One region of the Pelosinus fermentans DSM 17108 genome, then DNA from elsewhere that is predicted to be linked to it. Evidence: riboswitches for the same ligand, from Rfam matches in the RefSeq annotation. Region 1 holds a riboswitch; the other holds the start of a gene.
The links. Region 1 has a riboswitch for FMN ahead of ribD (bifunctional diaminohydroxyphosphoribosylaminopyrimidine deaminase/5-amino-6-(5-phosphoribosylamino)uracil reductase RibD). Riboswitches for the same ligand answer to the same signal wherever they lie in the genome.

Region 1 (4,217 bases):
CTATGAGGTATTAATGATACAGTAAACCAATCCTGTCCATAATCTACGATAGTGAGACTGATACCATCAATTGCAATGGAACCTTTTTTTACAATATAACGCATAACCTCGGAACCAGCCTCTATTTTAATAATTACGGCATTATCATTATTATCTTTAGCTCGAATGATTCCAATACCATCAATATGCCCGCTTACGATATGACCGCCAAAGCGATCACCAATACTAAGAGTTCTCTCAAGATTTACCTTAGAACCAATTTGTAAATTTGCCAGAGCTGTACTATCCACTGTTTCTGGCATAACATCAGCCGTAAAGTAATTTGCATCATATTCAACTACCGTAAGACAAGTTCCATTAACAGCAATACTATCGCCTAATTTAACATCTTGTAAGACCTTCTTTGCAGCTACCGTTAAACGCACAGATTTTACACCACGTGCAATGGCTTTGACTTTACCTAATTCTTCCACAAGTCCGGTAAACATCTCGTCCCTCCCGGTTACGCAGATATGCGCTGATTAATATATCTTTTCCAATTGATTCCATATGTATATCTTCAAATCCTTTGGCGTCATTTACATCGGCTATCCCTTTTCCGCCAACTGGGCCTGGAGCATCTGCGCCACCAACTATTTTAGGAGCAATAAACCAATTGATTTTATCAACCAAATTATCTTCTAGAACAGAAGCATTGATGGCAGCTCCGCCCTCAATCAAAATACTCGTAATTTGCTGCTCACCTAATATGTTAAATAAATGAGACAAATTCACACCAGCCGTTGTCTTCTCACACTCGATTACTTCCACACCACAAGCTCTGAGGGTATCAATTTTTTCTTGAGGTGCTTTATCGGTAACAGCAATCATCGTTCGCGCTAATCCATCCGTAACGACATTAGAATGAATTGGTGTGCGTGCCATACTGTCAACGACCACACGAATCGGATTTTTCCCCTGATACGTCAGACGAGTAGTTAAAGTGGGGTTATCAGCGAGCACCGTACCAATCCCGACTAAGATAGCGTCATAAGTGTCTCGTAATTGATGAACATAAATTCGTGATTCTGCCCCTGTAATCCATTTAGAATGTCCTGTATAAGAAGCAATTTTCCCATCTAAAGACATGGCACTTTTCAAAAGTACAAAGGGCTTTTTCGTAGAAATCCATTTAATAAACGTTTCATTTAGCTTTGCTGCTTCCTTTGCCAAGACGCCCTCTACTACTTCAATCCCAGCCTCACGCAGCCTAGAAATGCCTTGACCGGCTACTAAGGGATTAGGATCTGTCATGGCAATAATTACTTTTTTAATACCAGCTGCAATTAAAGCTTCCACACATGGTCCTGTTCTGCCATGATGAGAGCAAGGCTCTAATGTAACATAGATACTCGCATCATAGGCTAAATCTCCAGCTTGCTGCAATGCATTAATTTCAGCATGGGGCGTACCGGCTTTTCTATGCCATCCTTCGCCAACCACTCGTCCATCACGAACAATCACCGCTCCAACCATAGGATTTGGACTGGTACGACCTTTGGCATACTGAGCTAAAGCTAATGCCTGCCCCATATACTTTTCATCCATAATTGACCCTCCAAAAAAATTAAGCTGTTAAAAAAGTTTAAAAACTTTTTAACAGCCTCATAGAACATTAGAAGAATGCAACATTGATTAAGCCTTATATAAGACTTAAATCATCACCTTTTTCCATCCAGACTATACTGTCGGCTCCGGAATTCCACCGGATCAGCCATACGGCTCGCGGGCTAATCACCGCCGGTAAGGAGTTAAAAGATCGCTCTTTTTCACCTTGCCCCAAAGGCTTACTTATTCAATTACTGTATATGTTACCAGCATTAAGGAAAATAATCAAGTCCCTCTAATTTCACAAATCGCTTTTTTTATGTCATCTGCCTGATATATCGCAGAACCTGCTACTAAAATATTGGCACCTGCTGCTACAACTTCTCTAGCCGTTACTGGATTTATGCCTCCATCAACTTGTATATCAACCTTCAGATTACGTTCATCAATCATTCTTTTTAGTTTCGCTATTTTAGGAATCATACTAGGGATAAATTTTTGACCGCCAAATCCCGGATTTACAGTCATTAATAAGACCATATCCACTTCTCCAAGTACTTCTTCGATTGAAGATAGCGGTGTTGCCGGATTAAGGGATACTCCCGTTTTTAGCCCTAGTTCTCGAACACATTGCAAGATTCTATGTAAGTGTGGAGCTGTTTCAACATGGATTGTTAAAAGATCGGCTCCTGCTTTAGCAAAGGGTTCAATGAAATCTTGAGGATTATTAACCATTAAATGTACATCAAATAACAATGTAGTAACCTTGCGAATCGCAGCTACAACAGGTGGTCCAAAAGTAAGATTCGGCACAAAATGACCATCCATTATGTCGATGTGCAACATATCAGCACCTGCTGCCTCTACTAGTTTTATATCTTCAGCTAACTTCGAGAAATCAGCTGAAAGAATTGATGGTGAAATTTTAATCATACTATTTAAAATCCTTTCTTCTTATCTTGAATTTCTGCCAATATTTCAGTATAGGAATGATAGCGTTGCTCCTGAATGCGCCCCTCTGCCACTAACTGCTTTACAGCACACTGAGGCTCTTTTAAATGCAGGCAAGTGTTAAATTTACACTCATGCACCACAGCTGCAATTTCAGGAAAATAGTACATCAATTCATTTTTTTTCACATTCTCAAACTCAGTGAAGCTAAAACCTGGCGTATCTACTACAAATCCCCCACTAGAAAGAGGCAGCAATTCAGCAAAGCGAGTCGTATGTTTACCACGTCCTATCTTTTCACTGACTTGGCCAGTTACCAATGTAAGCCCCTCTTCTACAGTATTTAAGATTGTAGACTTACCAGCCCCAGAGGGACCGGCAAATACGCTAATCTTCCCAGCTAGTTGATTACGTAACTCTTCTATGCCAACACCCATCTTAGCAGATATCGTAATCACACAATAGCCAATGCTACGATATAGTTCGAGAATCGGTCGTAATTCCTCACTATCTGCTAAATCAATTTTATTAATACAGATAACAATATCTAAATCTGACATTTCAGCCAATACTAGAAATCGGTCTATTAATACGGTATTAATATCTGGGCTTACTGCTGCAAAAGTGATGATCACTTGATCGATATTCGCAATCATCGGCCGTTGCAGCATACTACGACGCGGTAAAATCTTTTCAATGATTCCCTTGCCATTTTCTGTTATATTATATTCTACTTCATCCCCTACTAGAAGAGAAAAGCGTTCTTTCTTAAAACGTCCTCGCAAAGTACACATTGTTACTTTCGCATTGGTCTTCACATAATAAAAACTATTATATGTTTTCAATATCACCCCATGCTGCACTTTTTTGCCTCCTGTTATATTGTTTGCTCTTGCAACAATACACCATTTATATATACTTGTACTCTAACCTGTCCTACACCATCAACTGTTTTTTCAACCTTATCACCAGGCTTGTGTACATTTTCATAAACTACACGCCGTCCATTTGTATCTGTTATGACGATTTGTACTGCCTGCCGTATTGCTCCTTCAGGAACAGTGATCTGCACTACAGCCTTCTTGGTAGCACTAGTATTACCCTTTGCAACCGTTAAATCAACAGATGCACCTTCTGTAATCTCAGCAGCAGGACTGGGGTTTTGCCCAATAATCGTTCCAGAAGGATATTTGTCACTCACTTCTTCTGTTACTTTACCAACCTTTAATTTTAGGCTTTCAATTTGAGTATTTACAGTATTAATTGGCGTTCCACGGAAATCTGGCAAAGCAAATTTGCGCGGACCAGCACCTTTACTTACAACAAGATCAATCGCTGTATTTTTATTAACCTGTGCAGGTGGCCGCGGCTGCTGATTAATAATAACATCAACAGGCGTATCAGCATTAAACTGCTCATCAATTCTCCCTACCACAAGTCCTGCATTTTTAATTTGCAGCTCTGCATCTCGCCGGCTAAGTCCTCTAAGATCAGGAACTACAGTAATTTCGCCACCCTTACTAACGACAAGATTAATCATACGCTGCTCTTTTACAACGTTGCCAGCTTCTGGAGATTGAGAAATAACATGTCCGGCTGGTATTTTATCACTAAATGATTCGGATACATTCACTCGCAAGTTTTGATCTACTAAAAGACTGCGGGCAACCTCAACTTGC
Region 2 (4,217 bases), 2.1 Mb from region 1:
AGCCAAAGGAAAAGAAAATATAAAAAAGCCTTCCGGAGCTTGTCCGAAAGGCATACTTTTCCTATGCAACCTCCCGTCTCAGTCCATTAAAAGATCTAAGCGGCTATAATTCGATATGAAACTGTGGAATACTATAGCAACAAGTTCTTTTTACAGTATGGTTCATAACTGATACCACCCAAAGAACGCTTCGCCATTTTTACTACAAAACGATAATATCATAAACCATAATAAAAACACAAGGATTTTATGTATCTATGATTATGCTTTATTGACAAGTATACATAACTGAAAATCTTGGAATAAGATATACAAAAGATCAAAGCTACTATAAAATAGATTCAAGGAGGTGTTCTTATGAATGAGATAACAGGAGAACAAAAACTCTTAGCTATTTTAGCCCATATATCCTATTTCCTAGGGGGATTGGGCTTTATTATTGCACCATTAGTCATCTTCTTATTAAAAAAAGACGACGCTTTCGTCTATCATCATGCAAAACAGGCTCTCGTTGCCCATTTGAGTATACTGACTGCGTCCTTCATTGTCAGTTCTTTATGTATATTAATAATTGGTGTTTTTCTGCTTCCTATCGTAGGTATTTTGTGGCTGATTCTGCTCGCAACATCGATTATTGCAGCAAGTAAAGCCTTTTATGGTGAAACCTATCAATACCCTTTTATCCAAAAACTGATTCATAAACTTTAGTAACGAACATTATGCCTTTTATATTACACTAGGAGGAACTATATGCGTTATAAAATCTATCAATATCTTTCTGTTGGCATTGGCTGCCTGGTAAGTGCTGTCGCGATCAATAGTTTTCTCGTACCTCACCACTTGTTAAGCGGCGGTGTAAGCGGGTTAGCCATTATCTTTTATTATCTTGCTGGCTGGCCTATTGGTCTTCAAATCTTTGTAATGAATCTCCCTCTCTTCTATGCTGCATATCGGCTTATTGGAAAAGAATATTTTTTAAAGACCATTTATGGAGCAGTACTTTTTTCCTTTTTCGTAGATGCAACGGGCTACTTGTCAAATTTTATGGTCGTGGATGATCCGATTCTCTCTGCCATTACTGGCGGAATTGTAACAGGTATTGGCTCAGGTCTTATCTTTAAGGCCAATGGCAGCGGCGGCGGGCTTGATGTCGTTTCAAGCATCCTCAAAAAGTACTATTCTATTAATGTAGGTATTGCTTCTTTTTCGGTTAACTGTGTGATTATGGTGATTGCTGCCATTCTTTTCGGCATTAAACTTGCCATACTAACTCTTATCTCCATGTTCATTGCAGCTAATATTACGGATAATGTGGTGGAAGGATTTAACCGTAAGAAAACCTTGTACATCATCTCTTATAAAACCGATGAGATTATTAAAGCCATTTTAAAAGAGGTAGGGCGAGGTGCAACAATCCTTCATGGAGAAGGCGCCTTTACCCGCCAAGAAAAACAAATAATTTTTGTAGTCGTAAGCCTGACCCAAATTGGTCAGATTAAAATTCTCATCCAAGATGTAGATCCCAACGCCTTTATGATCGTTCAAGATGCTGTAGAAGTTCTAGGGAGAGGCTTCACACTGCCTGGAATGAAACAGCTATAAGAAAAATAATTTGAAATGAACCGCAGAGGCGCAGAGACACAGAGAAAAATAATTAATAGCGTTAGAAAATACCCCTCAGCGCACTCTGCGTCTCTGCGGTTTAATCGTTCTTTCCCTGCTCGTTTCACAAAAACATATAAAACAATCGAACCACAAAGCTATGTCAAAAGGCTACTCTGTACTGACAGAGTAGCCTTTTTGTATTCTTTTATTTGATAATTAAAGCCCTACTTACCTCTCGCATAATACAGGGTAAAGCTTCTTGTAAATCATCAATGTAAGAAGGGACATGGCAATTCCTTTTATCATATTAAAAGGTGCAATCCCCAGGGCAATGAAGGATTTTAAATCAACAATCCGGGGATTTGCGATTGTTCCTAAATTAATAATCTGCTCTAAGGGAAAATGCAGCACAGCTTGATATAATGGCAGCAGAATAAAATAATTCAGCAAAGACGCCGAAAACATCATAGAGAAGGTTCCAATAAAGAGAGAAAGCACAGCTCCTTTAAAACTCTTATAGCGCCGATATAAATAGCTCGCTGGCAGAATAAAAGCCACTCCCACCAAGAAATTAGCAATCTCCCCAATTCCCATTGTCTGGGTATTTGCAGCATGTAATACGTTTTTAATTAATTCAATAATAACCCCTGCCATAGGTCCAAGCACAAAGCCTCCAATAATCGCAGGCAATTCACTGGCATCTAATTTTAAGAAACTAGGCATCATCGGCAATGGCACTTCAAAAAACATCAAGATTACAGCAATTGCTGATAAAATTCCAATTTTAGTAATATATCGCGTATTGGCAGAAATCATGTCCAATCCCCCTATAAAAGTAATCGTTAAATCAAACTTATACAACATACAAAGCAGATCGAACCACAAAGACGCAAAGGACACAAAGGGTTTTATTTATATTTTTGTGCACTCCTTTGTGTGTCGCATCAGCGACATTGTGCCTTTGTGGTTCATTTCTTCCACCTATTAAACTATATTTTCTCTACTTATCAAAAAAAATCCCCGAAATGCCTTCGGGGATTTAATCACTCACTACATGCAAACACATCGTTAATGTCGGCTTACTAAGCCTCATACACGGATGCATCTCCAGAAAGTCAAACTATCTGTTATACATACAATGTGCTGCTTTCTCTTCTTACATCCAGACTATACTGTCGGCTTTGGAATCAAACCAAATCTGCCTTGCGGCTCGTGGGCTTGCAGAATCTGCTTACCACCGGTCGGGAATTTAACCCTGCCCTGAAGATATTTCAATTTATTTAATTTTAGCCCCAGAGATAATCATTATCACCGAGTGATGATGATGGATTCATTGTAGCAAATTTGCTGCCTCTTTGCAAGTTAAAAAGTAATACGAAAAACGTGACTCATCTTTTCTTACTCTTTCTTACACCATTATTTAATAAAATCCCACAACAGCATCATATTTAAGACAGAAACAATAAGACCAATGCCCCATAACACAATTTGCTGTAAGCCTGTATTTGCATATTTCCCCATGACCTTCGTGGATGATGTCAAGTAAATCTGCAAGAATATCGTCCAAGGCAATTGAATGCTAAGAAACATTTGGGAATATACCAGCCCCTGAAAAGGGCTTTCGATAAAAAAGATGGCAGCAACCGCCAGACCGTAGGTAATCGCTACTCCCATCCAGGAATGACGGTCTTTAATATCATAGGGTTCTCTAAATATACCTGCAAAGATACTACCACCAGCCATACCTGCAGTAACGGTGGAAGAAATACCTGCAAATAAAAGAGCGATAGCAAAAACAACAGCTGCAGCATTCCCCAGTAAAGGACGCAGCATAATTTCTGCTTGCTCTAATTCATCAACAGATATTTGATTACTGAAAAACACGGCAGCAGCAACCAATATCATCGCACTATTAATGGCCCAGCCAATACACATAGAAAATAGGGTATCTGCAAACTCATACTTTAACTGCCGCTTAATCACAACATCATCTTCCAAATTCCATTGTCTGCTTTGGATGACTTCAGAATGCAAAAATAAATTGTGGGGCATGACCACTGCCCCAAGCACACTCATTACCACCAACATAGCTCCATCCGGAATAACAGGTGTTACCCATCCAACAGCAGCTTCAGACCACTCAATATTGACTAGACTTAGTTCAAATAAGAACGCTATGCCAATGATTGAAACAAAACCCATAATCCATTTTTCTAGTCTTTTATAGGAATTAGCCCATAACATCCAGCTGCAGCCTATGCCGGTTAATAAGGCTCCAATTTTCAGAGGAATATGAAATAGCATTTGTAAGGCAATAGCAGCACCTAATATTTCAGCCATACCAGTGGCCACTGCCGCCGTTATTGCCGAAAACAATACCGTTCTTGATACTAAAGGTCGCAGATATTCAGTAGCTGCTTCCGATAAGCATCGCCCCGTAACAATTCCTAAATGAGCTACATTATGCTGCAAAACGATTAACATAATGGTAGATAAGGTTACCATCCAAAGCAATTTATAACCATACTCTGCCCCTGCGGCTAAATTGGCGGCCCAATTCCCAGGATCAATAAATCCGACGGTTACCAGTATCCCTGGTCCAATATATCGTA

Region 2: it holds a riboswitch for FMN, as region 1 does, so the genes downstream of both, FR7_RS20735 (ECF transporter S component) here and ribD (bifunctional diaminohydroxyphosphoribosylaminopyrimidine deaminase/5-amino-6-(5-phosphoribosylamino)uracil reductase RibD) in region 1, are expected to answer to the same signal.

Annotation. Positions count from the first base shown of each region.
Region 1 is NZ_AKVN02000001.1:2,391,531-2,395,747, reverse strand. It holds gene ribE (riboflavin synthase) at 1-488, opposite strand, end outside; gene ribD (bifunctional diaminohydroxyphosphoribosylaminopyrimidine deaminase/5-amino-6-(5-phosphoribosylamino)uracil reductase RibD) at 457-1,587, opposite strand; FMN riboswitch at 1,699-1,830, opposite strand; gene rpe (ribulose-phosphate 3-epimerase) at 1,873-2,520, opposite strand; gene rsgA (ribosome small subunit-dependent GTPase A) at 2,526-3,401, opposite strand; gene pknB (Stk1 family PASTA domain-containing Ser/Thr kinase) at 3,416-4,217, opposite strand, start outside.
Region 2 is NZ_AKVN02000001.1:4,512,747-4,516,963, forward strand. It holds gene FR7_RS20725 (DUF4870 domain-containing protein) at 358-708, shown strand; gene FR7_RS20730 (YitT family protein) at 751-1,602, shown strand; gene FR7_RS20735 (ECF transporter S component) at 1,834-2,421, opposite strand; FMN riboswitch at 2,752-2,877, opposite strand; gene FR7_RS20740 (Nramp family divalent metal transporter) at 3,022-4,217, opposite strand, start outside.